Regions from separate parts of the Anaerobacillus sp. ABR4_321 genome, predicted to be linked through region 2. Evidence: a T-box and tRNA genes for the amino acid it is inferred to sense, from the RefSeq annotation. Region 2 holds a T-box; the other holds one or more tRNA genes.
What was found. The T-box of region 2 lies ahead of ileS (isoleucine--tRNA ligase). A T-box ahead of a tRNA ligase gene usually reads a tRNA of that ligase, here a tRNA-Ile.
Positions count from the first base shown of each region.

Region 1 (15,250 bases), 860 kb from region 2:
TTTCAAGCGATTAAGTCTGATATCGATCCAGCCATTGTTTATGAGTTATTGAAAGTGGAAACTGGTGATAAGTTCGATCCTGAACTCACAGGTCCACAAACAAAGTATGGACGGGCATATGGAATGGCACAGTTCATGAAAAACACTGCCCCATGGATAGCAGATATGGCCGGTATCGATTATTCTGAAGAAAAGCTATTTGATCCCTATTATTCCATGACGTTATCGGTCACGTATTTAGAGTACCTTTATCAAAAATATGATAATTGGGATGAAGCCCTGACGGCTTATAACCGTGGCATAGCTGGTTTGGAGACTTACGTATTAGAAAAAGGAACGCCGAAGAGCGGTTATTCTGAAGAAATACAAGAGAAAGCAAGTCTCCATGAAAGTTAATACCGACATTGGAATAGCACCTGCGTTTCATAGGCGTGAAACGTGAAAAGGGACCCGGTTTGGGTCCTTTTTTATGTGGTAGCGTTCATTGGCTTTGCATGCTACAATTTCATTTGCAGCGGAAGGGTTTTTTTATAAGGAGTTAAGTAATACGAGAGATTAAGCAAATGAAATTTACAAAACCACTTAATAAAGGTATACTACTAATGTAAATCGTAATCATTCTTATAAAAATAAAATGGCAGGTTTTAAATAATGACAAATACAAATATGGTGGATGCAACGAACGTTTCGTTTCATTATGGAGATCGTTATGTTCTAGAAGATGTGTCCTTTACTGTTCCAAAAGGTGCCTTCGTAGGATTAGTAGGGCCGAACGGATCAGGTAAATCAACACTAATTAAGATTATACTTGGTTTATTAAAGCCACAAAAGGGTCAAGTACATTTGCTTGGAAATCAGGTTAATAAATTTCAACAGTGGAGCAAGGTAGGGTACGTTTCTCAAAAAGCAAACAGTTTTAACTCAGGCTTTCCTGCTTCAGTATTTGAAGTCGTATCCATGGGGCTTACTAGCAAACTTGGCTTGTTTAAGTTCATGAACGCTAAGCATAAAAAAGCGGTATATGACGCACTCGCACTTGTTGGAATGGAAGCCTATTCCGACCGTAATATAGGGGAACTATCAGGTGGGCAGCAACAAAGAGTCTTTATCGCTAGAGCATTAGTGAGTGACCCAGACTTTCTCATACTAGATGAACCTACTGTGGGCGTTGATGCTGGTTCTACAAGTGAATTTTATAATTTGCTCGGAAGATTAAACAAAGAGAATGGCATCACACTGCTGCTCGTTACGCATGATATCGGGACGATCACCGATAAGGTCACGCATGTGGCTTGCTTAAATCGAACCTTGCATTTTCATGGTGAAACGGAAGAATTTGAACAGTTTAACGAAAGTGACCTCTCTGACTTTTATGGACACCATGTACATGTTTTAAATCACGACCATGGTCATGGAGGAGTCTAGATGATTCAAGCATTATTGAAATTTGAATTTTTACAGAATGCATTCTTAGCGGGAATATTAATCGGTGTGATCGCTCCGCTTCTAGGAGTGTTTCTTGTCGTTAGAAGACAGGCGTTGATTGCTGATGCACTTTCTCATATCACCTTAGCAGGTATTGCCGCTAGTCTTCTTATGGGGAAATATGTAACAAGTTGGCAGTTCGTTAACCCTGTTTATATGGGGATGGGCTTTTCTGCAGTAGGCTCTTTGTTTATCGAACAACTTCGAAAAGTTTATAAGCATTTCGAAGAGCTTGCTATTCCGATTACGCTCTCAGGTGGAATTGGATTAGGCGTTGTTTTCATATCCTTAGCGGATGGATTTAATTCGGATCTTTTTAATTATTTGTTTGGAAGTGTAATTGCAATAAGTAGAAGTGATTTGTTAGCAGTTACTGTTATTACGATCATTGTCTTAGCTGTTGTGATCTTATTATATAAAGAGCTTTTCTTCCTATCGTTCGATGAGGAGCAGGCTGTGGTTTCAGGAATAAGAGGGAAATGGATTCATATCGTCTTTATACTGATCGTAGCATTTGTGATAGCTGTATCGATGCAGATTGTTGGAGTCCTATTGGTTTCAGCACTAATGACCCTTCCTGTCGCTGCAAGTATTCGTATTGCGAAAGGATTTAAACAAACGATCTTCCTCTCCATCCTCATCGGAGAAGCTTCAGTGATCGGTGGATTGATTCTTGCCTACTATCTCGATATAGCACCTGGCGGAACAATCGTACTTTTATCTGCAATCATATTAGTCATAATTCTCATCTTAAAACGCTGGCAACAAGGGAAATCTTAATGTGAAGAGGTGGAAAGATGAATGTATCTAGTGCACTAGAAATCCTAAAAAACGAAGGATATAAATATACTGAAAAACGAGAGGACCTTGTGGTATTCTTTGCCAAAGAAAAAAGATATCTTTCTGCAAGGGAAGTACTGACGTATATGCAGAAAACATATCCTGGCATGAGTGTGGATACAATTTACCGAAACCTTACTCTTTTTCGAGATTTGGGTATCCTTGAGGAAACAGAATGGAATGGTGAAAAACGCTATCGCCTAAGCTGTGCGACTGATGCTCATCATCATCATCTCATCTGCCTTGATTGCGGAAGAACACGGCAAATCGAGGCTTGTCCAATGGACAATATTCCTGTTTACGATGCAGATTTTGAAGTAGTAGGGCATAAATTCGAGATTTACGGTAAATGCGGAGAATGTCAATAAGGAATGAAAGAAGCGGAAGGGGCTACCTTCCGCTTTCGTAATGATAGAGCCATTTTTTTGCTTCGATCCAACTGTTCATCCGAATCACTCCCGAGGGAACTGTACCTTGGTTATACGGTGTATTAAAAAGGATGACGGGAATGTTGCAGTCTTCAGCGATCGCACACGCATTATCGTGTTTATCTTCGAAGAAAACGTCAACTTGATGACGCTTTATGGATTCGATCTTGTTGTGTTTACCGATTAATTCAATATGATGATACGGTACATCGTTAGTGGTAAACCATTCTTTCGTCGTTTCAAACAGGTGATTCCCTCTTGCGCTAATGTAAACAAGCTCATAATCATCTTTCCATCCATGTAAAGTGGGGTGAGCGTGTTCTGCCATAAACGCGTTGGAATAAATTCTTTCTTCATTTGCTTTTAACCAATTTATAAAATCATCTTTAGAAACATTTAATAGTCCTGCAAGATCATATTGTGTGATATCTTCGAGTACTAATTGTTTGTTGAAGGACGAATTCAAATAAGGTAAAAAGGTTTTTGGGCTTGTAATAGTTCCGTCGATATCAAGCCCTAGTCTTTGTAGTGGCATAAAAAAACTCCTTTTCATTCACTCTCCTTCAATCATATCATATTCAGTGGATCTCAATTGAGGAATTGGTAGTAACTTACTTCATAATAGCAAATAACCTTCCGTATCTTTGCGAATACTAAACATGCTCCACTACAGATTAAAGGTGAGGGATGTATATGACAGAAGACAGACGTGAGGATTTGGAACTTCTGGAGGAAGAAAGAGTTGATCTACAATCGGAAGAAGATTATCTCGAAGAATCAGCTGCAGAAGTAGCACCTTCTGGAGTTCTTGATCGTCCTTATTTACAGTCGCCTGAAAATGAACGTCCAAGAGCTGAGGAGCGCGAAGAACATTTTGAAGCTAAAAGACAGGAGCAAGAGAAAACAGGAGTCGGTGTCGGTATAGCCGCACTAGCTCTTTCGGTCATCTCCCTGTTCATTTTACCCGTCATATTTGGAGCAGCGGGTATCGTAGTAGGGTTTATAGCGAGAAGGAGAGGACTTACGACTCTAGGTAGCTGGGCTATCGGTGTCGGGGTAGCCTCAATGATCATTTCGTTATTCTTCGCACCGTTCTTTTAGTGGATAAATGTAAAAAGAGCCTGTTCATTTGAACAGGCTCTTTCTTTATGCGTTTGATTCAGCTTTTGCTTTTTCTTCTTCCATCTTCTTGTAATGCTCTTCAGCAATCTTATCGACTTCTTTTTTCAGTTCGTCAACCATAATTTCTTCCGGGACTTTTCTTATGATTTCACCATGACGGAAAAGTAGCCCTTCACCACGTGCACCTGCGATACCGATATCCGCTTCACGTGCTTCTCCTGGTCCATTTACTGCGCAACCTAACACTGCAACTTTGATTGGAGCCTTAATCGTGGAGATGTATTCTTCAACTTCGTTGGCGATACTGATCAGATCGATCTCGATCCTTCCGCAAGTTGGGCAAGAAATCAACGTTGCTGCATTAGCAGCAAGTCCAAACGATTTAAGAAGTTCTCTTGCGACTTTGACCTCTTCTACAGGGTCAGCACTTAGAGAGATACGTGCAGTATTCCCGATCCCTTTTGAAAGAATGACTCCGAGACCTGCTGCGCTTTTTACAGTCCCTGCAAAAAGAGTACCTGATTCTGTAATTCCTAGATGCAGCGGGTAGTCAAAAGCTTTCGCAGCAAGTTCGTATGCTTCTGTTGCAAGGTTTACATCGGAAGCCTTCATAGACACAATGATGTCATAGAAATCAAGGTCTTCTAGAATCTTAATGTGATGAAGTGCACTCTCTAACATTCCTTGTGCTGTTGGATAACCATACTTCTCCAAGATCTTTCGTTCAAGTGAACCAGCGTTTACTCCGATACGAATAGGAATGCCTTTTGCTTTTGCTGCTTTAACAACTGCTTCGACTTTCTCTCTTCGTCCGATATTACCTGGGTTGATACGGATCTTATCAGCTCCACCTTCGATAGCTTTGAGAGCGAGCTTATAATCAAAATGGATATCTACTACAAGCGGAATGTTGATTCGCTTCTTTATTTCTGGAATGGCATTTGCTGCGCGCTCATCAGGACAAGCAACACGAACAACCTGACATCCAGCTTCTTCTAAACGCTCGATCTCAGCCACAGTGGCTTCGACGTCGTGTGTTTTAGTCGTTGTCATACTTTGAATGACGACTTCATTGTTTCCACCTATAGTCAAAGGACCAACTTTTACAGGTCTTGTCTTTGTACGGTGAGTAATTTCATTCATGCGAAAATCGCTCCTTTTACATGTAGGATCATACCTCATGATTAGATAGCTTGGATTATTTCTTTCCTGCATAAGGATTTAGACTCATTAATAATACTATCTCATTGTAGCAACTTATGAATACGATTGACAAGAAATAATCACTGGGTTTCCACATCCATGTAAGATGGAACTTTATATTGTTCTCCTATTTGGATATGTGTAGGGGAAATTCCGTTTAACTGTTTAAAATCATCTACCACAGTATCTATAGAAACTGGAATCGAACCGTTCGTCTTTTCAACAATTGAAAGAACCGTATCTCCCGCAGCTACTTTGTAGAGGACATAAGGCTTTTCTCCCTGCTCGTTGGATTCGGAAACAACTTGTACTGCAGGAGGATTATACGTTGCAAGAGTTCCGGTAGTTAAATCGTAATAGGTGGTGTGAAGGACGAGAATTATTATAAAAGCAGTTAGTAGTTTACGCATTGCAAACCCCGCTTTCTTAACTGTTTTTACTTTTACCTTATGCTTGTCCCACGAGGTTATTCCTCTGTTTTTCGAATTTTCTTTTCTTTGAGGAAGGACTGCAGTAAAATAACATGCATATAGGTGTATTACTTTCCTTACTTCTAAAATAAAGGAGAATGAATGATGATCAAAAAACTTTTACCATACTTATTAACAGTTAGTTTGCTTGTGTTCGTATTACCTATAGATGCATTGGCTGATGCCAGTGAAGGGGACGTCATCATTACGCTTGGTGAAGATTTATCAGAGAGTCAACAACAGGAATTATTGAAAGAAATGAATGCTCCAGAAGAAGCATTAACCGTTACGGTATCGAATGAAGAAGAACATAAATACCTTGGTGATTATATAAGTAAAGGCTTGATCGGAACACGTGCTCTTTCATCATCATCGATCACGATAGGCAAAAAGGATGAAGGGTTGAGTGTAGAAACCAACAACATCAATTGGGTAACCGATGAGATGTATACAAACGCTTTGATAACGGCTGGTGTTAAGGATGCTGCCGTTTATGTCACTGCACCCATTGAAGTGTCTGGAACGGCTGCACTCACTGGTTTGATAAAAGCGTATGAAGTCAGTATGGACAAAGTGATACCAGAAGAGCAAAAACAAGTCGCAAATGAAGAGCTTGTAAAGACAGCTAAGCTAAGTGAAAGCATTGGAGCTGAAAAAGCTACAGAATTAATGACAAAGATAAAAGATGAGATAGCATCGAATCCACCTGAAACAGAAGAAGAGCTTAGAAGTCTAATTCAACAAATCGCAAAAGACTCAGGTATTGAATTAACAAATGAGGAGTTAGACGGCCTTGTTGCGTTATTTGAACGAATGAAGAATTTAAATATTGATTGGGACCAAGTTAGAAGCCAATTAGAGAATGCAAAAGAAAACTTGAATGAATTTCTAAACAAGGAAGAAACAAAGAATTTTATTAGCAAGTTTATTGATTTTATTAAATCGATCATCGATAGCATCGCTGGGGCGTTTCAATCATAAAAACCGAGAAACTTTTTTGATCTTCATTCGTATATAGGATAGAGGAATAAATAGGGAGGCGGTTTTGGATGGATATTTTAGCTGTACCTGCGATTGGATTCATCGTCGTCTTATTAGGGGTCTTATTCTTATTCGGGGAAATTCTAGTGCGCACAAAAGGTATTTTTGGACTGATTGGGATATTGATTTTAACGCTTTATTTCAGTTTCCACCTTACGTCGACAGTTTCAATCCTCTGGATGGGATTGGTCTTTGCAGTAGGTCTTGGTTTAGTGGTGCTTGACGGAAAGTTACTAAACGATGGTACCTTTGGATTAATTGGTATCCTTATCATGATTACTGCTGTCGCGTTACCTTCACCTTCTTTCATATACGGACTTCTCGTATCTAGTGGTTTTCTATTAGGAGCAGCTGCATCATTCTTATTCTTGAAGGTATTTACTGCGAGGAAGATGTGGACGAAAATGACCTTAAAAGATCGATTAAGTGGTGATATGGGTTATAACTCGATGAATAGTGAATACAAAGACCTGGTAGGTCATACAGCAAAAGCGATCACACCATTTAGGCCAAGTGGAACGATCGAAGTGAATAATAAGAAGTATAGCGCTATTTCAGTTGGAAGATGGATCGATGAAGGTACTACTGTAACGATAACAGATGTGGATGGAACAAGAATCTTGATAGAAGAAAAAGTAGCTGATGAAACCCTGCAAGTGTAAAGAAGTCCTCCCGGCACACCGGGAGGACTTCTTTTGTTCTAACGATTATTCTTGCCTCTTTTTGGGGAGTGGAATTTCTTTCAGTACCATATACAATAGCAAGATCGCTACGAACCAGTATACTAAAAAGCCAAATGGAACTTGCGTACGTAACAGGCTCATAATAGTGAAAAATAACGTCGGTATCGTTACAGAATAGGCAGAAAGTATCCAAAGCTGCTTATAGGAAACTCTTCTCTTGATCATATTTTTCAAGGTCAAACCAATTGTAGCAAGGACCGTCACACCTATAAATTTAAGACCTGTTTGTAAAAGATACACGACGAAAATGACAAGGGGTATAAAGATAGGAAGCAAATCATCGAGTGTTTGTGACAGTTCAATCACATCACTTTTTGTGAAACTCATCGTACTGAAGTTACTATAATCAAATTCCTGTAATGTACCAGAGTCTTTAATCATTATTCTGTCTTCTAAAAATGCGATGACAGTCTGATATCCTTCTACATCATCAGGTTTTGTTTCACCAGTAGCGTCAAAGATAAATGTTTCTCCGTCTTCCTTCGTGATATACGGCTCATCTTGATCAGCAGATAACGTTCCATCTACAAGTTTAAATTCAGGAACGTCACTTATATGGGATTTCAATTCATCGTAAGCATTCGTAAATGTAACGGTGGTTAGAATTCCAACTGGTACGGATGCAAGAAGCATTAAAAGAAAAACATATAAGATCGGTTTTCCAAGCTTTTGAAAACGAAAGCGCGCCATCATCTTTGGAGAATAAAGGCTGTAAAATAGTTGTTTAAATATGTTCAAATTCAAATCTCCTTCCATTAATTACACAAACCCATAAACTAGTTTAGCTTATATTCCACTTAGGGAACAATAAACTCGGTTAAAGTTTTTCATTCCCTTTGTGAATAAATCATTACAAAATCTATATTTAGTCTTTACAAAAGAAAGGGTGATGTAGATAATAGACAAGGGACTTTGTTGAGTATTGTCGAAAAAAATAAAATGGTGCAAGGGGTTGAAATGATGGAACTCAACGTTCAGGAGATGATCTTTCAGTTTGTGGGAGGTCTAGGTATTTTCCTGTTTGGACTTAAGTATATGGGTGATGGCCTTCAAAGATCAGCGGGCGATCGGTTAAGAGATATATTAGATCGCTTCACAACGAACCCATTCATGGGTGTGTTAGCAGGTATAGTCGTTACTATCTTGTTACAAACCAGTTCAGGCACTACAGTTCTTACAGTAGGACTAGTAAATGCAGGATTTATGACTCTTAAGCAGGCTATCGGAGTTATAATGGGAGCAAATATAGGAACAACTGTAACAGCATTCATAATTGGTATACCTATCAAAGATTACGCACTACCTATCCTATTTATTGGTGCAGCATTGATCTTCTTTGTTAAAAACAAAAAGATAACGTATCTTGGACAGATCATCTTTGGTTTTGGTGGTTTATTCTATGGTTTAGAACTGATGAGTAACGGTATGAAACCTTTAAGAACTCTTCAGGTATTCCAAGATCTTACGGTTAGTATGAGTGAAAACCCAATATTGGGAGTAGTCATCGGTACCGTATTTACTGTCATCGTACAGAGTTCAAGTGCTACGATTGGCGTTCTGCAAAGTTTATTCTCTCAGGATGCTATGTCCCTACAAGCTGCTATGCCAGTTCTATTCGGAGATAACATAGGAACGACAGTAACTGCTGTTTTAGCATCGATTGGTGCCTCAGTTGCAGCAAGAAGGGCAGCACTTACACATGTAATATTTAACTTAATTGGTACTACAGTGTTCTTGATTATATTATCACTGTACACACCTTTCATTGCATATATCCAAGATGCACTTAATTTAAATGCAGAAATGACTATTGCATTTGCACACGGTATTTTTAATGTTTCTAATACAATCATTCAGTTCCCATTCATTGCATTACTTGCTGTATTAGTAACAAAAATTATTCCTGGTGATGATACTGCGATCGAGTATAAGCCAAAGCACCTTGATCCGGTATTTATCGAACGTTCTCCATCTGTCGCGCTTGGACAAGCAAAAGAAGAAGTTATTCGTATGAGCGAATTTGCTTATAAAGGTGTAAAAGAAGCTTCGAAATATGTCACTTCAAAAGAGCAAAAAAGTGCAGAGAAAACTGCTCAATATGAAGACGCGATCAATAACTTAGACACAAAGATCACAGATTATTTAATTCAGCTATCTGCAACCTCTCTTTCAGCTGAGGAGTCAACTCGACATGGTATGTTGATGGACTCAGTTCGTGATATTGAGCGAGTTGGAGATCATATGGAAAATATCGTCGAGCTCGTTGATTATCAGATCAGCAACAAAGTGAAGATGACTGATGTAGCTATGAAAGATCTCGATCAAATGTTTGATCTTACGCTTACGACTCTTCAACAGGCATTTGATGCATTGGATAATTGGGATGTTGAGAAGGCTCGAGAAGTTGTGAAATTAGAGAATAAGATCGATAAAATGGAAAGATCTCTTCGTAAGCAGCATATCATGAGGTTAAATGAAGGCGAATGTACAGGAAGTGCAGGAATCGTCTTTGTAGATATGATCAGTAACCTAGAACGTATAGGTGATCACGCTGTTAATATTGCAGAAGCAGTTATCGGAGAAGAGTAATAAAAAGTCGGGGCTTAGCTAGCCCTGACTTTTTTTATTCTATATAATAGAAGAAAAAGGGGGGCAACATGGATATCTTATACTGGGTACTCATAATAGCATCGTTTATAGTGGCGTTTGTAGGACTCATCTATCCAATCATTCCATCGGTTCTTTTTATTTACATAGGATATATTGTGTACGGTGTATTTTTCGAATTTAGTTCAATGACAATTTCTTTTTGGATTATTCAAATTCTATTTACCGCGCTACTATTTCTTGCTGATTATGCTAGCAACTTATTTGGAGTCAAGAAATATGGAGGATCGAAAGCCGCCATATGGGGAAGTACTATAGGGTTATTGGTCGGACCTTTCGTTATCCCTTTTCTAGGAATTATTCTTGGTCCTTTCATTGGGGCAGTGGGAGCGGAATTAATCTTTCATCGAAAACCATTAAGAGAGTCGATTAATGTAGGAGTCGGATCTTTACTTGGTTTTCTTGGGGGAGCGTTAATGAAAGGTGCTATTCAGGCAATAATGATTGTTATCTTTCTTGTTTATGTTCTTTAGTAATCTTGATGAAGGGACAAAACCATGCTATAGTAATTTCATCGCTGATTTTCAGCAATAAAAATTATATCACAAAAGTTATTGACTTCTTTTTAAACTATATGGTATAGTTATTCTTGTCGTTAAGAGATATTCCACAGTAGCTCAGTGGTAGAGCTATCGGCTGTTAACCGATCGGTCGTAGGTTCGAATCCTACCTGTGGAGCCATATGGCGGTGTAGCTCAGCTGGCTAGAGCGTACGGTTCATACCCGTGAGGTCGGGGGTTCGATCCCCTCCGCCGCTACCATATTAACTTAACACAATGGCGATTGTGGCGAAGTGGTTAACGCACCGGATTGTGGTTCCGGCATTCGTGGGTTCGATTCCCATCAGTCGCCCCATTTACATTGGACCCTTAGCTCAGCTGGTTAGAGCTGACGGCTCATAACCGTCCGGTCGCAGGTTCGAGTCCTGCAGGGTCCACCATACGCGGAGGAATACCCAAGTCTGGCTGAAGGGATCGGTCTTGAAAACCGACAGGGGCTTAACGGCCCGCGGGGGTTCGAATCCCTCTTCCTCCGCCATCTTTCTTCTAAGTATGGAAAAGTAAGTTAATAATCGTATGATTTTATCGTCGCGGGATGGAGCAGTTCGGTAGCTCGTCGGGCTCATAATCCGAAGGTCGCAGGTTCAAATCCTGCTCCCGCAACCAATTTAAAAAAATTAACTACGTCGATTTATCTTCCTTATTAATTTTTAATCGTAGTCCCTCTAGGGGTAACCTAAACTCATAATTTGAGTTCACTCTTTCAAACATAATAGTACATAAAATTAACAATCATGGCTCTGTAGCTCAGTCGGTAGAGCAGTGGACTGAAAATCCACGTGTCGGCGGTTCGATTCCGTCCGGAGCCACCATATTAACATCGATTCACCACCTTGTAGGTGGTTTTTTTATGTTTACGATTCTTTATGTGTGGAATTATAAAAAGTGGTGACGATATCACGATGTTAAACATTTGAAAACAAAGGATAAATCTGCTACTGTAAAAATGTGATACATTGTGATCATGACTTGTGACGCAATAGTCACAAGGGTTACATACTTTTAAAGGAGGAGATTTACAATGGCTAAATTTGAACTACCACAACTACCTTACGATTTTAACGCTCTAGAGCCACATATCGACGAAGAAACAATGAAGATTCACCACGGCAAACACCACAATGCTTATGTTACAAAGCTAAACGGTGCACTTGAGGGTCATGAAAACTTAGCTGACAAAAGCCTTGAAGATCTTCTTGGCAACCTGGATGCTGTACCTGAAGGAATTCGTACTGCAGTAAGAAATAATGGTGGCGGACATGCTAACCACACACTTTTCTGGCAAGTACTTAGTCCAAACGGTGGCGGCGAACCATCAGGTGACTTGAGCGAAGCAATCAAAAAGAAATTTGGAAGCTTTGAAAGCTTCAAAGACGAGTTCGCTAGTGCTGCTGCAGGACGCTTTGGTTCTGGCTGGGCATGGCTTATCGTTAAAGGTGGAGAACTAGAAATCACTAGTACTCCAAACCAAGATACTCCTGTAATGGAAGGCATTACTCCAATTCTTGGCCTTGACGTTTGGGAGCATGCTTACTATCTTAAGTATCAAAACAAGCGCCCAGATTACATCAGTGCATTCTGGAATGTTGTTAACTGGGATGAAGTAGCTAAGCGTTACGAAGCTGCAAAATAATAGCCAAAACCCCGACAGTATTGTCGGGGCTTTTTTATGGTTCTATTCTTGTATAGACGCTTCCCAGATGTTCTAATAGATAGCCAATAACAAGGTCTGTAATTGCACAGCCATCATTGAAATCGTACTTGCTATAGGAAAAAATTTGATTTTCCCTGATCGATATGAAGAATGTAGGCAGCGTTAATGAATTTTTTTCTTCATTATATGTATGTGGCTGCTCAAGTTTTGTCGCAAAAGAAATCAGTTGTGATAAAAGAGTATTCTTAATTTGATGAGAAATGACGTCCCCTGTATAGATAAAATAATACATCGAACTCTCCTTTCAAAAACATCTTACCCATTTCTAATCTTTCGCATAAGGAGACAGAATTAATACAAAATAAGGGAGGAGGAAAAAAGGGGAGTTTGCCATGAAAGTACTTAAACACGTAATGGGTGATATAGCTGTTACAAAAGATCTACTCTTATTATTAACGATCGGCGGATTGTATGCTTTGAGCATTGCTCTTTCAAATACGTTTGTAAACGTTTATTTATGGAAACAAACAGGTGAATTTGCAGATATTGCGATTTACAACCTTTCAGTTGTCATCAGTCAACCGCTTACATTTATTTTAGCTGGACGATGGGCTAAAAAGATGGATCGAGTGATTGTATTGAGAATCGGCGTAATCTTTTTGGCGCTATTTTATATTACGGTTTTACTACTAGGGCAAAATGCTGGCCAGTTACTCGTCTTATTGGGAGCACTGCTTGGAATTGGGTTTGGGTTTTATTGGCTTGCGTTTAATGTATTAACATTTGAAATAACTGAGCCTGATACGAGAGATTTTTTTAATGGTTTTCTAGGACTTCTAACTTCTTTTGCTGGAATGATCGGTCCTATTTTCGCAGGAGTAGTCATTTCAAGTCTTGAATCATACACGGGGTACAAAATCATATTTGGAGTCTCACTGGTGCTTTTCTCAGCTGCGGTTATCTTGAGTTTTTTCTTAAAGAGGCGATCAGCGAAAGGCAACTTTTCATTCATGCGAGTTTTCAACGAACGTAAATCGAACAGCGATTGGCTAAATGTTCTTCATGCTCACTTCTTCCAAGGGTTAAGAGAGGGAACATTTATTTTTGTCATTGCTGTTCTCGTATTTATTACGACTGGCAGTGAGCTTGCGATAGGAACATTTGGTTTGGTGAATTCCGCTGTTTCGTTCCTGGTTTATTACCTTGCGACAAGATTAATAAAACCACGTTTTCGTATAAAAGCAATTCTTTATGCAGGAATTATGCTATATGTCTCAGTGGTTATTCTTTTATTTGAATTAACGTTCCCGCGCTTGCTGCTTTACGGCATTTGTATTTCAATCGCTTATCCCGTTTTGTTTGTTCCATATGTATCACTAACATACGATGTGATCGGAAAAGCTTGGAATGCTGCGGAAATGAGGATTGAGTACATTGTAGTAAGAGAGGTGTATTTAAACTTTGGAAGGGTTGTATCGATTACAGTGTTTCTAATAGCGATCTCGATTTCAAACGATGTTCAAATCGTACCTACACTATTGATGATCCTAGGAATTGGTCATTCCATTATTTTCTTCTTCTATAGAAAACTCAAGATTGTTAGGGCTTTTAGTGAAAAGTCGGTAGAGCCAGTTCAATAGCTCATTATACCCTTTACAATTGGTGTATCACTAAGTATAGTAAATAAATATGGGATAGGGCACCTGTACTCTACAGGTGCCTAATTGTTTGTTGAAAGGAAGAATAACGTGAATCCTAATAGAAAGAAAAAGAACCACGTGCCGATAAGGTTAAATATATTATTCTTGTCCGTTTTTATTTTATTTTCAGTTCTTGTATTGCGTCTTGGCGTCATTCAAATTGTGGACGGTGAAGAATATGAACGGGTATCAGAGCAGACTGAAAATGTAACGGCAGAATCAAGTGCGCCTAGGGGAAAGATGTATGACCGTTACGGAAGAGTTCTTGTAGATAATAATCCCGAGTTCGCTCTTACTTACATAAGAACACAAAATACGAATCAATCAGAACGATTAGATCTTGCAAGAAAACTCGCCGAACTAATCGAGAAAGATTCTGAAGAAGTTACAGATCGGGATTTAAAGGATTATTGGATCGTGACTCGCCCAGAAGAAGCGAAACAGAAGCTCTCAGAACAAGAGTGGGAGAATTTAGATTCAACAGAGGCTTACAAGCTCCAAATAGAGCGCATCGATGATAAAGATTTAGCTGAAATAAAAGCTGATGAGACTGAACTAGAAGTAGCAGCCATAAAGAGAGCGATGGATAATGGGTACGCTCTTTCTTCTCAAACGATTAAGATGGGGTTAACGGAAGATGAGATCGCACGCATTAGTGAAAACCTCGGTGAATTACCTGGAGTTGATATTCAAGCTGACGCGACAAGGGAATATCCATATGGTGAGACGCTTCAAACAATCTTTGGAAATGTAGGACACATTCCTCGTGAAAGCCTTACTTATTACCGAATTAGAGATTATGATAGGAATGACCAAGTAGGTATTAGCTATCTTGAGAAGCAATATGAAGAATTTCTCAAAGGACAAAAAGAAAAACAAAAATTTGTAACGGATAAATCCGGTGAGCCGATTGGTGAGCCAGAAGTAATAGAGGGACAACGCGGAAATGATCTTGTTTTATCGATCGATATCGATCTACAACAACAAGTAGAGGAAATTTTAGAAGAAGAATTACGTGATGCCAGAAAATATGGTGCGACTAGAGGGTATGTTGTGATGATGGACCCTGCTACTGGTGAAGTTCTATCAATAGCAGGTAAAGCTTATAATAATGGGAAGTATACGGGCAGAACCTTTGGTGTGATCGGAGATTCATATGCGATGGGCTCTACGATTAAGGGAGCTACAGTATTAACTGGGTATCAATATGATGTCATTAATCCCAACGATATGCTAGTAGATGAGGTGCTTCGATTTTCGAATGGTCAAACCAAATCTTCTTATACCTCTAGAGCGATGGGCAGAATATCGGATTTAGTGGCAATACAAAAGTCTTC
Region 1 covers NZ_JBSWTK010000001.1:2,067,371-2,082,620, forward strand. The annotation lists gene ACXADT_RS10625 (transglycosylase SLT domain-containing protein) at 1-396, shown strand, start outside; gene ACXADT_RS10630 (metal ABC transporter ATP-binding protein) at 652-1,425, shown strand; gene ACXADT_RS10635 (metal ABC transporter permease) at 1,426-2,265, shown strand; gene ACXADT_RS10640 (Fur family transcriptional regulator) at 2,283-2,693, shown strand; gene ACXADT_RS10645 (5' nucleotidase, NT5C type) at 2,716-3,288, opposite strand; gene ACXADT_RS10650 (hypothetical protein) at 3,447-3,854, shown strand; gene ispG (flavodoxin-dependent (E)-4-hydroxy-3-methylbut-2-enyl-diphosphate synthase) at 3,900-5,018, opposite strand; gene ACXADT_RS10660 (LysM peptidoglycan-binding domain-containing protein) at 5,159-5,488, opposite strand; gene ACXADT_RS10665 (DUF1002 domain-containing protein) at 5,654-6,529, shown strand; gene ACXADT_RS10670 (NfeD family protein) at 6,598-7,251, shown strand; gene ACXADT_RS10675 (DUF1189 domain-containing protein) at 7,297-8,070, opposite strand; gene ACXADT_RS10680 (Na/Pi cotransporter family protein) at 8,293-9,921, shown strand; gene ACXADT_RS10685 (DUF456 domain-containing protein) at 9,990-10,472, shown strand; tRNA gene ACXADT_RS10690 (tRNA-Asn) at 10,606-10,680, shown strand; tRNA gene ACXADT_RS10695 (tRNA-Met) at 10,684-10,760, shown strand; tRNA gene ACXADT_RS10700 (tRNA-His) at 10,779-10,854, shown strand; tRNA gene ACXADT_RS10705 (tRNA-Ile) at 10,863-10,939, shown strand; tRNA gene ACXADT_RS10710 (tRNA-Ser) at 10,945-11,037, shown strand; tRNA gene ACXADT_RS10715 (tRNA-Met) at 11,089-11,165, shown strand; tRNA gene ACXADT_RS10720 (tRNA-Phe) at 11,296-11,371, shown strand; gene ACXADT_RS10725 (superoxide dismutase) at 11,581-12,192, shown strand; gene ACXADT_RS10730 (hypothetical protein) at 12,227-12,505, opposite strand; gene ACXADT_RS10735 (MFS transporter) at 12,606-13,853, shown strand; gene ACXADT_RS10740 (peptidoglycan D,D-transpeptidase FtsI family protein) at 13,962-15,250, shown strand, end outside.
Region 1: it encodes a tRNA-Ile, which carries the amino acid that the T-box ahead of ileS (isoleucine--tRNA ligase) is inferred to sense. The anticodon was not compared.

Region 2 (15,250 bases):
TCCATATTTAGGATCCCCTGCAACAGGATGATCGATGTATTTCATATGAACACGGATTTGATGAGTACGGCCTGTTTCAAGCTGGCACTCTACGTAAGTATAGTGATCATAACGCTCTAACACTTTAAAATGCGTAACTGCATCTCGGCTATGCTCATCTGTAACGGTCATCTTCTGGCGATCCTGCTTGTCTCGACCGATCGGTGCATCGATGGTACCGACATCGTGCTGAATGTTCCCGTGTACAATGGCTTTATAACGACGATTCACCGTTTTCGCTTGAAGCTGCTTAACGAGTGATTCATGTGCATGATCATTCTTAGCGACCATGAGCAATCCAGAAGTGTCCTTATCGATTCGATGAACGATCCCTGGTCTAATCACGCCGTTGATTCCACTTAAATCACGAACTTGGTGCATCAAGCCGTTTACAAGCGTTCCGCTTGGATGTCCTGGTGCAGGATGTACGACCATTCCTCTAGGCTTGTAGACGACTAATACATCTTGATCTTCATATACGATATCTAAGTCAAGATCTTCAGGTACAACTTCGAGCGTTTCTGGTTCAGGGACGCTCACAACGATTTCATCGTTCTCCGAAACTTTGTAGTTTCCTTTCACAACTTCACCGTTCACCTGAACTTGTTCTTCTTTGATCCAGGTTTGAACCTGGCTACGAGACCAGTCTTGATCGAATGTCGGTATCACTTTATCGATCCGCTGGCCTTTATTTTCAGTACTTACTGTAAAAACGAACTTTTCCATTACTTATCTCCTTCAGCTTGCTTACTTTCAAATATCGTCCCGATAAAGATGAGGATGACCCCTACAACGAGTGAAGCATCCGCAACATTGAAGATCGGAAAGTCATACGAGAAGATATACGTGTTAACAAAATCTACGACTTCTCCTCTAAAGACACGATCGATAAAGTTCCCCACTGCACCGCCTAATATTAAAGCAAGGGTAACACTGACGAACTTGCTGTGTTTATATTGATTCATATAGTATAAAACAGCGACAATCACAATAACCGTAATAATGTAAAAGAAAATCATCTGACCTTGAAGGATGCCAAACGCAGCTCCTCTATTTCGATGTGAAGTCAGATAGAGAAAGTCGTTGATGAGTTTGATCGACTCTCCATATTCCATATTTTTAACAACAAGCCATTTGGTCCATTGATCTAGTATAACTATGCCAATGGCTATTAAATATTTCCACACGTGCGCTCCCCCGATCGAATGATACTTCCTATGAAAGTTTAGCACAGGATTCATTCCTGTACAATGTGAACGTTAACCGTAAACGCTTTGCATGGTGCAAAGTGCTCAGGGTATCGGGAACGCAATAACAGTAGCTGGAGTATAATTTGAGCTGACCGCCATTTCTGTGAATCTGAGCAGGAACCATAAGCCCTTTGCTCATGAATAAATTCATTTAAAAGTAACGTGGTAGCTCAAATAACTGTTCATAAATAAATCAAGCGCTTTGCATACAGCAAAGCGCTTTTTACTATTAATAATGATTTTTTACAGTTTCAGCACAATCTACGCAAAGAGTAGGATACGTTTCATCTTGTCCTACAGTCTCTGTTACTCTCCAGCAACGTTCACACGTTTCGCCTTCTGCAGGGGAAACCATGATCGCTAGCTCTTCGTAATTCTTTGCTTCTGATGGAGCTTCAGATTTACTTCCTGCAACGGATGCTGCAGAAACGATCAAGAGCTTATCGAGGTTATCGATGCCATCAAGAAGTTCTTTCGCTTCACCATCCGCATAGATATGAAGCTGAGCCGTTAAGGACTTCCCGATTTTCTTTTCGTTACGTGCTTCTTCTAGTGCCTTTAGAACTTCATCACGTAGGTCCATCACATGATCCCACTTGCTTTCAAGTTCAGAAGTTCCTTCGAAGTTCTTCACTTCAGGCATGTCAGAAAGCTGAACGTACTCTTCTTTTTCACCCGGTACAAACTGCCATACTTCTTCAGCAGTATGTGGGATGATCGGTGATAGTAGCTTCGTCAATGCAACAGCCGTTTGATAAAGAACCGTTTGAATCGCTCGGCGCTTCGGATGGTCTTCGTGCTCGATATATAGCGTATCTTTCGCGATATCAAGATAGAATGAGCTCATCTCTGTAGTAAAGAAGTTATGAATGGTATTGTAAACCGTTAAGAACTGATACTCATCATATGCTTTCTTTACTTTCGTCACAACGTTATTCAACTTCACGAGCATGTATTGATCGAGCTCACTAAGGTTTTCATAGGAAACACTGTTCAGAGCTGGATCAAAGCCTTCTAGGTTTCCGAGCATAAACCTAAACGTGTTACGGATCTTTCTATACACTTCTGCTACTTGCTTGAGAATCTCATTTGAGACACGAACATCAGCCTGATAGTCAGCAGAAGATACCCATAAACGTAAGATGTCTGCACCGAGCTGCTTCATCACGTCGTTTGGAACCATTACGTTTCCAAGTGATTTACTCATCTTTTTACCTTCTCCGTCAAGAACAAACCCGTGACTCAGCACTGCTTTGTAAGGTGCTTTACCAGTTACTGCGACAGAAGTAGAAAGAGAAGAGTTGAACCAGCCTCTGTACTGGTCAGATCCTTCTAGATATAAATCTGCAGGTCGCGCAAGGTCGCTGCGCTCTTCAAGCACTGCTTGATGGGAAGAACCAGAATCAAACCAAACGTCCATAATGTCCATTTCTTTACGGAACGTACCATTCGGGCTGTGTTCAGACGTAAACCCTTCTGGTAATAGCTCTTTCGCATCCCATTCAAACCAGATGTTTGAACCGTGCTGACGGAATAGCTCTGAGACATGCTCGATCGTTTCGTCTGTTAAGATCGGCTCATCGTTCTCACCGTAAAAGACTGGGATCGGAACACCCCATGCGCGCTGGCGAGAAATACACCAATCTTCACGGTCTTTCACCATGTTGTGAAGACGAAGCTCTCCCCAAGTCGGGAACCATTCTACATCCGCAACAGCTTGCAGAAGTTCAGGTCGGAACTGCTTGATTGAAGCAAACCACTGCTCAGTTGCACGGAAGATGATCGGCTTTTTCGTACGCCAGTCGTGTGGATAGGAGTGTGTGAAGAATGAAAGCTTTACTAGAGCTCCAGCTTCTTCAAGCTTTTCAGTGATCGGCTTGTTTGCTTTATCATAGAACAAGCCTTCAAAACCTGGCGCTTCATTCGTGAAAACACCCTTCTCATCTACTGGGCACAAGATATCGAGCTTGTATTTTCTTCCGATTGCATAATCATCTTCACCGTGTCCAGGTGCTGTATGAACGCAACCAGTACCAGCATCAAGCGTGACATGATCACCAAGAATGACAAGGGACTCACGATCATATAGAGGATGCTGTGCTGTAACGTATTCAAGCTCGCTTCCTTTTACGCGATTTAGTTCATTCACTGTATTCCATTCAAACTCTTCTTTAAGTTGGTCAACTAATTCTGTAGCGACGATGTACTTGCTTCCATCAGCTTCAACAACACTATACTCAAATGAAGCATTGAGTGCGATCCCAAGGTTTGAAGGAATTGTCCAAGGGGTCGTTGTCCAGATGATGAACTTCTCATCTCCGTTTAGTACGCCTTTTCCATCCTTAACTTGGAAAGCAACATAGATGGATGGAGAGCGTTTGTCCTGGTATTCGATTTCAGCTTCAGCTAGCGCTGATTCTGAAGTAGGAGACCAGTAAACAGTTTTCTTATCTTTGTAGATATATCCACGCTTCGCCATTTCGCCAAACACTTTGATCTGTTGCGCTTCGTACCCTTTGTTCAGTGTGATATAAGGGTTATCCCAGTCTCCGCGAACGCCAAGGCGTTTGAACTGCTCACGCTGACGATCAACTTGCTTTAGCGCATATTCTTCACACTTCTTACGGAATTCAGCTACTGTTAACTTCTTTCGATCCACACCTTTTTTCGTAAGTGCTTGCTCGATCGGAAGACCGTGAGTATCCCAACCTGGAACATACGGTGCATGAAATCCGTTCATGGATTTGTAACGAACAATCATGTCTTTCAATACTTTGTTTTCTGCGTGACCGATATGGATGTCTCCATTTGCATATGGAGGGCCATCATGCAGTACAAAAAGAGGACGATCCTTCGTTCTTTCCTGTACTTTCTCATAAAGGTTGTTTTCTTCCCATTCTTTTTGCATATCAGGTTCTTTGTTTGGCAGATTACCGCGCATTGGGAACTTCGTTTTTGGCATCAATAGTGTTTCTTTAAAGCTCATGTCCTTCCTCCTTCAATATCGTACGCTGCATTTCCTTAATAACATAAAAAAACCTTCTCATCCCTATAGGGACGAGAAGGTTTTCCCGTGGTACCACCCAACTTAAGCACACAATGTGCTCACTTTGCATTCGTAACGTGAATGATACGCCGGGGCTTACTTTATGTTCAGCTCGGGACTCAGGGGTGATCTTCACCGGTTGCTTAACGCCAGGCTCACACCAACCCCAGCTCGCTTTGTTAAGTGTAACCAGTTACTCTTCCCATCGCAGTCGTTCTTAATCATTATTTTGTAAGAAACAGCTTACACCATTTCTTATGTCTATGTGCTTTTGATTGAAGATGTTAATCCAGTTGTAGGACCAACTTCCATTAAAGTATATCAAAAGTATAGTGTATTCAATTTTAATAAGTCAAGAAAATGCGAAATAAATGTTAAAAGTTTACCTTATGCGTTTTCTTGAATATGCTCTTCTTCTTCATCAAAACGAGCAGCCAGCCCGTCCCAATCTTCATTCGTCAGCATCTCAAGCTGCGCTTCGACAAGCATACGGAAACGTGTGCGGTAAACGGAAGCTTGCTTTTTCAATTCTTCATTTTCGAGTGAGATCTTTCTCGCTTTAGCTAACGAATCATTGATGATGCGGTCAGCGTTCTTTTCCGCTTCTTTTAGGATCAAACGGGATTCTTTCGTTGCACTCTGCTTTACTTCTTCAGCCGTTTCTTGAGCGACAAGAATCGATTTATTCAATGTTTCCTCAAGGTTTGAGAAGTGTCCTAGTCTTTCTTCTAGGATCTTTACTCTCTCATTTAGCTCTTTCTTTTCTCTGATAACAGTTTCGTAATCTTTAATGACTTGATCTAAAAACTCATTTACCTCATCTTCATCATAACCGCGGAATCCGCGAGTAAATTCTTTGTTATGAATATCTAATGGTGTTAAAGGCAATTCAGCCACCTCCGGTTTGCTCTCTTTTATGTCCCAACTCGTAATTCGACAATCTCTACGGGCAATCCTTCTAAATCTGTCAAATTATTTTCTTTTACTATACGTGATTCGCCATTTTTCTTTCTTTGTTTTACCGTCGATCGAATTCACCTTACTTCTCCCCGAACCCCTTAGGGATAAATAATCTCCCGCTTTTACTTCGGTTGCGGGTTGATCGACGACTTTCCAATTAAGTTTAGCACGCTCATGTTCGATCATAGGAGATACCTTTGACCTAGATAGATTGTATATCTCTGCTAATACAGCATCGAGGCGAAGGCTACTAACGGTACCCGATTGTTCCTCCCACCTTATAGGAGGAACGTTGATCTGTGATGGTGAAATCACCTCTGGCGTGATCGAAGCTTTACCAGCTTGAGTTAAATTCATCTTAATATAATCCGCTACTTCTTTAGCTACGATAAGCTGTGCAAGTCCATCCTGCACAAAAATATCACCAAACTTTTCCCGCTTTAATCCAAGTCCCATCAGCGCACCGAGAAGATCTGGGTGCGATAATGTAACGAATTTTGAGGGATATGTAATGTCTAATGCAGCTATGTCATAATCTTCAGCTGTTGCTGTTATATAAGGTGGAAGAAGCAGTGCACGCTGCCGTTCTGCTCCGTCCACGCCTCCTGAAAAAGATACGCTCACATCGGGATGATTTCCAATTACTTGTGTAACGATATCCTGCTCTCTTGGATCTAGGAAATCAGTGAGTTTCGGAGAGTATCTGTCTTCAACTTCCCCTTGCCACTCTAACACACGATCAACAAACGTTCTTTCTTCAGGACGATAGTGTTCGTATATCGACATGGAATTAAAGGATCATTCCAAAGAGAGCAACGATTCCATACTGCGCAAACTGTAGTGCAAAAATAGCTACGATAGGAGAAATATCTAACATTCCACCGATAGGCGGGATGATTTTACGAAACGGCGCAAGATAAGGTTCTGCAATTCTTGCAATCATTTGTCCAATAGAGGATTCTCTAGCATTTGGAATCCAAGACATGAAGATATAAATGATTAATATCCATGAGTAAATCCGTAAAGCTTGTGCTAATAAATAAGCAATTTCCAAATTCTTCACCTTCCTTAGAAGCTAGTCTTCAAATATTTCATCGGTAATATTGCCGGAGATTTCAACATTATCCGGAGTACACATGAACGTGTCGGGACCGAGTTTCTGAATATCACCGCCAAGAGCATAAACCGTACCACTCAAGAAATCAACGATTCTCTTCGCTTGGTCATGTGGAATCTGTTGCAGATTCATTACGACAGATTTTCGGTTTTTTATATGATCAGCAATATCCTGAGCTTCAGCATACACTCTAGGTTCAACAAGTACAACTCTAGAGTTCTTGTGGATACTTTGAAGACTCACAACATTTTGATTGGATTGATTCGTCTGTTTCTGTTTATTATGGTTCCGACTCACCCTAGAATTCTCCATCTCATCATCCTCAGCATACGTCGTATGAACATCATCCTCGTACTCGATTTGTTCATCATCGAGTTCAAAGAACTGCTTAAACTTTGTTTTAATTCCCATTCCCTGCACCTCCGGGAGAGTTAGTTTTGATTTTAACCAACAAGTGACGATCCGATACGAACAAACGTTGCACCTTCTTCAACAGCAATCTCATAATCATTTGACATCCCCATCGAAAGCTCTTTACATGGCGCGTAATCAAACGAACGCTCCTGGATGTTCGTTCTAAGTTCTCTAAGCTTTTTAAAGACAGATCTGATTTCGTCAGAATCCTTAATATGAGGTGCCATCGTCATCAAACCTACTACTTCAATATTTGGATAGTTTTCTAGAGACTCTACGAACGGCATGACTTGTTCAACCGCTAAACCATGTTTCGATTCTTCTCCAGAAACATTGACTTGTACAAAGCATTTCACTTTCTTTGTTGCTCTCTTATTGATCTCTTTTGCAAGAGAGCGTCGATCGAGGGAATGAATGTAATCTACGTGATCGATGACATCCTTGACTTTACGTGATTGCAACGTGCCGATGAAATGCCATACAGGCTGGTGTTCGAATGCTGCGACTTTTTCCACCAAGCCTTCTTGACGATTTTCCCCAAGATGAGTGATACCAGCTTCGACTGCTTCTTTTGCACGCTCTACACTAACGTATTTCGTAACTGCGATCACGTTCACATCTTCTGAATTTCGATTCGATCGATGTGAAGCGGCTTCGATGTTAGAAATGATTTCTTCTAATTTCGTCTTTACTTCCACTTTCCTGTTAAACCTCCTCAAGACCAATGTAACCCATCATTCTTCCAGTTTTGCCATGCTCGCTTCGATGAGAGAAAAACAGGTCACTGCAGCTTGTACAATAGTCACTCACAAGAATGTTGTCTTCTAATACGCCTGCTTTTAACAATAAGTGTTTATTCACAGCTTTTAAATCCAGCTGATACGTACCTTCGTTATGTGTGAAGAATTGTTCAGAATCGGATGCCACCTCGATTACGTTTTCGATCACCCTGTCATCAACTTCATAACAGCATTTTCCGATCGATGGCCCTATTGCAGTTACGATATCTTTAGGGTCGATACCATCATCTTGCCACCTTTGAATCATCTCTCCAGCAATATCTTTCGTTGTTCCTTTCCAGCCTGCGTGGGCTATTCCAACCCTTTTCGCGGAAGGGGAGTAAAAATATACGGGTACACAATCAGCATACAGTGCTGCCAACATCAAACCTTTTTCATCCGTATACATACCGTCCATACCACGTATTGCGGTTTCATGGTCAAGCGTCCCGCGCCCTGAATCATTCGCAGTAATGTGAGCAATATCATTTCCATGGATTTGCTCTGCAACTACCCAATTCTCGAGCGGTGTGCCTATCGCCTTACTAAGTATTTTTCTATTAGTCAACACATCTACTGGATGGTCAGGCACATGATAACCGAGGTTTAGACTAGCGAACGGATCTTTACTTACACCGTTCAACCGAGTCGAAAACCCAGCTTTGACTTGACCTCCATCTCTTCCGAAACGAAGTGCCAGTGTAGTCATGTCAGAAGTATCTAAAAACAGTTCGTTTCCCACAGCTATATCCCTTCATTTCTATACAAGTTTACACTCTATTTTATCATAATATGTTGAGAAGAAGGGATATAGATTGTGAGATATTGGCTACTCATGACTCTTTTTGGAAAGATTCTGAATCTGATGAATCGTAGTATTTAACTAATATAACATCGGAACCTATTTTTACGATGTTGCGCCAAGGAATCACGAGATCACTCTCACGCGCAAAAAAACCCATCATTTTTCCTTGACCCGGGATAACGATCGCTTCGATTTTACCTGTCGTCAAGTTTATTTCTAGATCGGCTATATGTCCAAGTTTTTTTCCGTTCGATACATTTACAACATCCTTAACTTGAAATTCAGAGATTTTTATCATCACACCTCCACCTTTCCATTTTATTATATGAAAAGTGGGCAATAGAAAAGACCTGTTTAACAGGTCTCGTTCTAACTTTGTATATTTTTATTCATTTGCTGGATTGCTGCCTTTTCAAGCCGTGATACTTGAGCTTGAGAAATTCCGATCTCATCTGCTACTTCCATCTGCGTCTTCCCTTGAAAGAAACGCATTTGAAGAATCATGTTCTCCCGTTGATTCAGTCTCATCATTGCTTCTTTTAATGCGATGTCTTCAAGCCAATGAAAGTCCTTCTGCTTATCATCGCTAATTTGATCCATTACGAAAATAGGATCTCCACCATCATTGTAAATCGGCTCAAATAACGAGACAGGGTCTTGAATGGCATCAAGAGCGAAGACAACCTCTTCCTTCGTTACACCGAGTTCCTTTGCAATCTCAGTTGGATTCGGCTCTTTGGAGTTTTTCGTCATCAATTTGTCCCTGATCTGGAGGGATTTATAGGCAATATCTCGAAGCGATCTTGAAACCCTGATCGGGTTGTTGTCCCTGAGATATCGTCGTATTTCACCGATAATCATCGGCACTGCGTAAGTTGAGAATTTCACGTTTTGCGATAAATCGAAGTTATCAATGGATTTCATAAGACCAATACATCCGACCTGAAAGAGATCATCAACGTATTCACCACGATTGTTAAACCGTTGAATGACGCTCAAAACGAGACGTAAATTTCCATTTACTAGCTCTTCTCTTGCAGAAATATCACCTTCCTGCATCTGTTTGAAAAGAACTCTCATCTTTTCATTTTTCAGAACCGGAAGTTTGGATGTATCTACTCCACAAATCTCGACTTTGTTTCGTGTCAACTCTTTCCCTCCTCATCGGAGATGCTGTCAAAGTAAAGTATCTCCGAGAGTGGGAAAATTATGCATTTATCATTTTAAGAATGTTAGACCATCTTGTTGAATTCTTTTCGAAGCCTTTTGATGATACGCTTTTCTAGCCTGGAGATGTAAGATTGAGAAATACCGAGAAGATCAGCAACATCTTTCTGTGTTTTCTCTTCATCGCCTGCAAGACCGAACCTTAGTTCCATGATCTGCTTTTCTCGAGGGTTCAATGTTTCAAGAGCTTTAACAAGCAATTTCCGGTCTACTCGTGCGTCGATTCCTTTCGTGATGATATCTTCATCAGTTCCCAATACATCAGATAAGAGCAGTTCGTTTCCATCCCAATCGACATTAAGAGGTTCATCGAATGAAACCTCCGAACGAATTTTGTTATTACGACGCAGAAACATCAAGATCTCATTTTCAATACACCTAGAAGCATATGTTGCTAGCTTGATTTTCTTTTCAGGATTGAATGTGTTGACAGCTTTGATCAGCCCGATCGTTCCGATACTGATCAAGTCTTCAATATTAATCCCTGTGTTTTCAAACTTACGTGCGATATAAACAACGAGGCGCAAGTTTCTTTCGATTAAAATCGATCGTGCAGCCTTATCACCACCAGGCAATTTAATCAAAAGATGGGCTTCTTCTTCTTTCGTCAAAGGAGGCGGAAGTGCTTCACTTCCTCCTATGTAATAGATTTCGTCAGGTTTAATTCCGAGTTTGATTAAGATTCTCTGCCACCAGAGTACAACTTTTATCTTTAATTTGCCCATGCAGTAAACCTCCTCAATCTGTTTGTTTCTTATCTTTAAGAAGCATTTGCCTTTTCAGCTAGCATTTTGGGATGAAGGATGCAACTGTACTCTTTCTCCCCTGATAATGACTGGAAACTGAGCCCTACTAGTACTTTTTTGACAACGATCGTTTCTTCTTTCGTTGAAATTTCCACTGCGTCAGGCTTTATCGCACATAAAAATTGATGATCTTGTCCGACGGCTCGAAATGGAACGATTCTAAGCCGATGCTCCCACCTGTCCACCTCTCCCTCACTTTGAAAGTCAGTTACATTTTTTGCTTTTTTAAGAAAGTTCTCTGAAAAATGGTTTGCATGGATGGTCATATCGAGAATCATGACGGGAGCTCCTGATAATGGATCCTTTAGTTGATTCCCACTGTCGATAAGTGCTGGTGCAGTCACGATCACATCATCGATCATGATTTTAACGCTGGCTATTTGGTCATAGTGAATTTTTTTCGTCTCGATATCACCTAACCTTTTCTTAGAAAAAAACCATACGGATGGAAAACCAACGAGCACAAACACCCAGCTGACAGGATCTCCAAATCCACTCCCCTGTGTAGCGATCGCTCCGTTATAAACACCTACTTCCTGTTTTAAAAAATAGTGCGCACCAAGCATGCCTCCACCGATCATAAACGTGACAAAATAGAACAGCAGCCAACTTTGAATGAAGCTTCGAAACCTTGTAAACCCAAACGTTATGCTTACGATGATAAACGAATAAAATAATTTCACAATCGGATGGACCATAAACTCCAACCCAGGAATAAAAAGAAAAATGACATATAACGAAGCGAATAGAGCGCCAGCAGCAAGTCGTCTTTTACGAACATGACGCTTAAGCAGCAAACTGGTAAGCATCAATAGCATGTAGTCAAAGCAAACGTTCAACAGCCATATTACGTCCAGATATACAGCCACCTGCTGGCTCCTCCCTATCGAATTTGAATTCTAGTATAGACTAGTTTGGATTGAAAGACTGTCAAATCGTGCCGCGAATACCGAGGTTATTTTGCATAATTATCACTATTTTTGTCACCCTTAGCGCAAAAAAAGCCGTCCATTACTGGACGACTAAAGTACGATCACCGTTGCAAAACATCATTCATTCGCTGTACCCCTGTGTTCGTAGGGAAAAGCTCTACGCAATCATATCCCGTTAAATTCGCTTCCATTACTGCTTTTAGTTTCTTAGCTGTCCCTATTGGTGTAAAGATTAACAAAGTTGGACCCGCGCCACTCAAGGCTGCACCATAAGCTCCCCAATCGACAGCTAAACGCTGAACACGTTCAAGATCTGGGACAAAATGTTTTCTGTATGGTTGATGAAATAAATCTTCGTTCATCAAAGCTCCTGCTTGTTGCCAATTATTGCTCACTGCAGCTGCTGTAAAGACATTTGCAACACTACTTGCTTTGACTGCTTCTTCAAAGGTCAGACTCTTTGGAAGAACAGAGCGTGAGTCAGTTGTTTTTAATTTTCGTTCTGGTATTAAGGCAACGAATTCAACATTTTCAACGTTTTGAACGACAGAATCAAGGTCACCAAGTCCTGATGCGATGACAAGCCCTCCATATATGGAAGCAGCGACATTATCCGCATGCCCTTCAAACTCAGCAGCATACCTTACTTTTTCCTTAGAAGAAAGCGCAAGCCCCATCGTGATGTCTGCAATTTCCACACCAGCAACGATTGCTGCCGCGCTACTTCCAAGTCCTCGTTCAAGGGGTAATTCACTCGTCATCGTTACGCGTTGCGGTTCAGGGGTTTTCTGTACCGACACTGCGATCGATTCGATCACTTTGTAAACCAAGTTTTCCTTACCTTGAGGAAACGTTTCTTGAAAACCGATGTAGTAAAAAGCCCACTCAGACGAAGGTTCGAACTTTACATGAAGATAACGATTTATCGCAAGACCGATCGAATCAAACCCCGGGCCAAGATTTGAAGTACTTCCTGGAATTTTTAATGAGACAGGTTGTTTCAATGACTAACACATCCCTTTAGCTCCTCGAGAAAACTTCCTTTATCAGCAGCAACCACCCGCGGCTTGACGAGAACAGTATCCATAGCTGTTGACGGATCTTTTAGACCATTTCCTGTTAAAACAGCAACGACTGTGCTTCCTTCTTGTATTTCATTTGAAGCCACTTGTTTCAAAACTCCGGCGATTGAAGCACATGATGCTGGTTCTGCAAACACTCCTTCTTTTTTTGCAAGAAGCTGATAAGCATTTAAGATCTCTTCATCTGTAACGCTGTCGATTTTACCACCGGATTCTACGACAGCGTCTTCCGCTAACTGCCAGCTGGCTGGGTTTCCAATCCTGATCGCAGTAGCGATTGTTTCTGGGTTTTGTATGATTTTCTTTTTGACGATGGCTGCAGAACCCTCTGCTTCAAATCCTCTCATCTGAGGCTTTTTCTCATCTGAAAGATATTCTTTAAACCCTTTCCAATAAGCTGAGATGTTCCCAGCGTTTCCTACTGGAATCGCTAGCACATCAGGGGATTTTCCAAGTTGATCACATACTTCAAAAGCGGCTGTCTTTTGCCCTTCCAAACGATATGGATTCACTGAATTAACGAGAGTGATCGGTTCAGTCTCTGCAATCGAACGAACCATACGAAGCGCTTCATCAAAATTCCCATCGATTTCAAAGATTTCTGCACCGTAAATCATAGCCTGCGCTAATTTTCCTAATGCGACCTTTCCTTTAGGAATAACGATGATGCAACGTAAGCCAGCTCTTGCTCCATACGCAGCTGCAGCTGCTGCAGTATTCCCCGTCGAAGCACAAATGATTGCATCGCTACCTTCTTCCTTCGCTTTTGCTACTGCCATTACCATACCTCTATCTTTAAACGATCCTGTAGGGTTCGCTCCTTCAATCTTTACGTGTAGAGAAATTCCAAGCTCTTCTGACAGCGTATTTAATTTAAGTAGAGGGGTATTCCCCTCATTTAAACTTAGTGCGGGAGTATCTTCAGTAATCGGTAAAAAATTCTCATAGTGTTTTAACAACCCGTTCCAGACTGACATCACATTCCCTCCACTCGATACCTGCTTTTCACCTCGACCACCACATCTAAATCATTGAGTTGACTATGAACGTCTTCGAATGCTTGATGATTCGTTTCATGAGTGATGATGACGAGCTCTGCAGTTCCATTATTAATCACTGGTTCTTGGATTAACTTTTCAAGACTGATTCCATGATCCTTAAATAAGTGCGAAATCTTTGAAAATGCTCCAGCTTCATCTTTTACAAACAATCTGATGAAGTATTTGCTCTTAATTTCATCATCTTTCTTCAGCTTACGTTCATGTTGAGGAAGAATGACACTCTTACCATTTACTCCAAGACGCATGTTTTTGATAACGGCGACTAGGTCAGATACAACCGCTGTAGCTGTTGGTAGTTGACCTGCACCAGGACCATAGAACATCGTTTCTCCGACTGCCTCTCCATACACATAAACAGCATTGTACTCATCATTTACAGAAGCAAGCGGATGGCGCGATGGCAATAGAGTTGGCTGAACAGAAAGTTCGATCGATCCGTTTTCTGAACTTGCAATCGATAGTAGTTTGATAGTATACCCTAGTTTTTTACTATAAGAAATATCTTCAGCATCAACTTCAGTGATCCCTTTAATCTTGACGTCATCTAATCCTACTTTCATCGAAAACCCGAGTGTTCCGAGGATGACGACTTTCCGAGCTGCATCTAGCCCTTCCACGTCAGCAGTTGGGTCAGCCTCAGCAAAGCCTAGATCCTGTGCTTCTTTTAATACACTTTCATACGGCACATTGTTTTTAGTCATTTTTGTGAGGATATAGTTTGTCGTGCCGTTCACAATCCCCATCAGCTTTGTGATTCGATCAGAGGATAGACCTTCTACTAAACTTCTAAGAATTGGAATACCACCCGCAACACTAGCTTCATAGAAGAGGTCACTTTCATTTTCAACCGCAGCCGTTAATAACTCTCTTCCATGTAAAGCCATTAAATCCTTGTTGGCTGTTACAACATGTTTTTTATTTTTTAACGAAGCAAGGATATACTCTTTCGCTTGGTCGATACCACCCATTACTTCGATCACTACATCTACTTCAGGATTATTGATCACTTCATCTGGATCCTGTGTTAACAACTCCTCGTTAACATCGACCCCTCTGTTTTTCTCAATATCTCGAACGAGAACCTTTCCTACCTTCACCACACAACCAACGCGCTGTTGAAGCTCCTCCTGATGGGATTCAATCATATGTACCACTCCACTACCAACAGTCCCAAGTCCTAACAGTCCTACAGATACGCTCTCCTTCATATTCTCCACTCCCTTATGTCCTCCTGAAAAGGACGTTTGTTTTTATATAAGGGACATTATACGTGTCATCCTTCACAAACACAACCACCTTTACAGAAAAATTTGAAATATTTAAAGAAAAGCGTAGACGACCGTTTAGAAACGGAGAAATTGGAGCGCTTTCATATGAACACGCTTTTTGTGTTCATTTGAAAGAGCGAAATTTCGTAGTTTCTGCGAGTCCCAGCTGGACATCCGAAAAGCGAAGTTTCGCGTTTAGAAACGGAAAGATTGGAGCGCTTTCAATAGAACACGTTCTTTGTGTTCAATTGAAAGAGCGAAATCTTGTAGTGTCTGCGAAACGCAGCTGGACATCACGAAAAGCGAAGTTTCGCGTTTAGACACGGAGTCATTGGAGCGCTTTCATGTGAACACGCTTTTTGTGTTCATTTGAAAGAGCGAAATGACGTAGTGTCTGCGAAACGTAGCTGGACATTGCGAAAAGCGGAAAAAGCCGATTAGGCTCGACAAGCGCTGGAAGCTTT
Region 2 covers NZ_JBSWTK010000001.1:2,927,760-2,943,009, forward strand. The annotation lists gene ACXADT_RS15205 (RluA family pseudouridine synthase) at 1-765, opposite strand, end outside; gene lspA (signal peptidase II) at 765-1,226, opposite strand; gene ileS (isoleucine--tRNA ligase) at 1,519-4,275, opposite strand; T-box leader at 4,340-4,553, opposite strand; gene ACXADT_RS15220 (DivIVA domain-containing protein) at 4,723-5,223, opposite strand; gene ACXADT_RS15225 (YlmH family RNA-binding protein) at 5,308-6,081, opposite strand; gene ACXADT_RS15230 (YggT family protein) at 6,086-6,358, opposite strand; gene ACXADT_RS15235 (cell division protein SepF) at 6,371-6,823, opposite strand; gene ACXADT_RS15240 (YggS family pyridoxal phosphate-dependent enzyme) at 6,856-7,524, opposite strand; gene pgeF (peptidoglycan editing factor PgeF) at 7,532-8,347, opposite strand; gene ACXADT_RS15250 (YlmC/YmxH family sporulation protein) at 8,439-8,708, opposite strand; gene sigG (RNA polymerase sporulation sigma factor SigG) at 8,780-9,559, opposite strand; gene sigE (RNA polymerase sporulation sigma factor SigE) at 9,643-10,362, opposite strand; gene spoIIGA (sigma-E processing peptidase SpoIIGA) at 10,398-11,312, opposite strand; gene thrB (homoserine kinase) at 11,477-12,379, opposite strand; gene thrC (threonine synthase) at 12,376-13,434, opposite strand; gene ACXADT_RS15280 (homoserine dehydrogenase) at 13,434-14,726, opposite strand.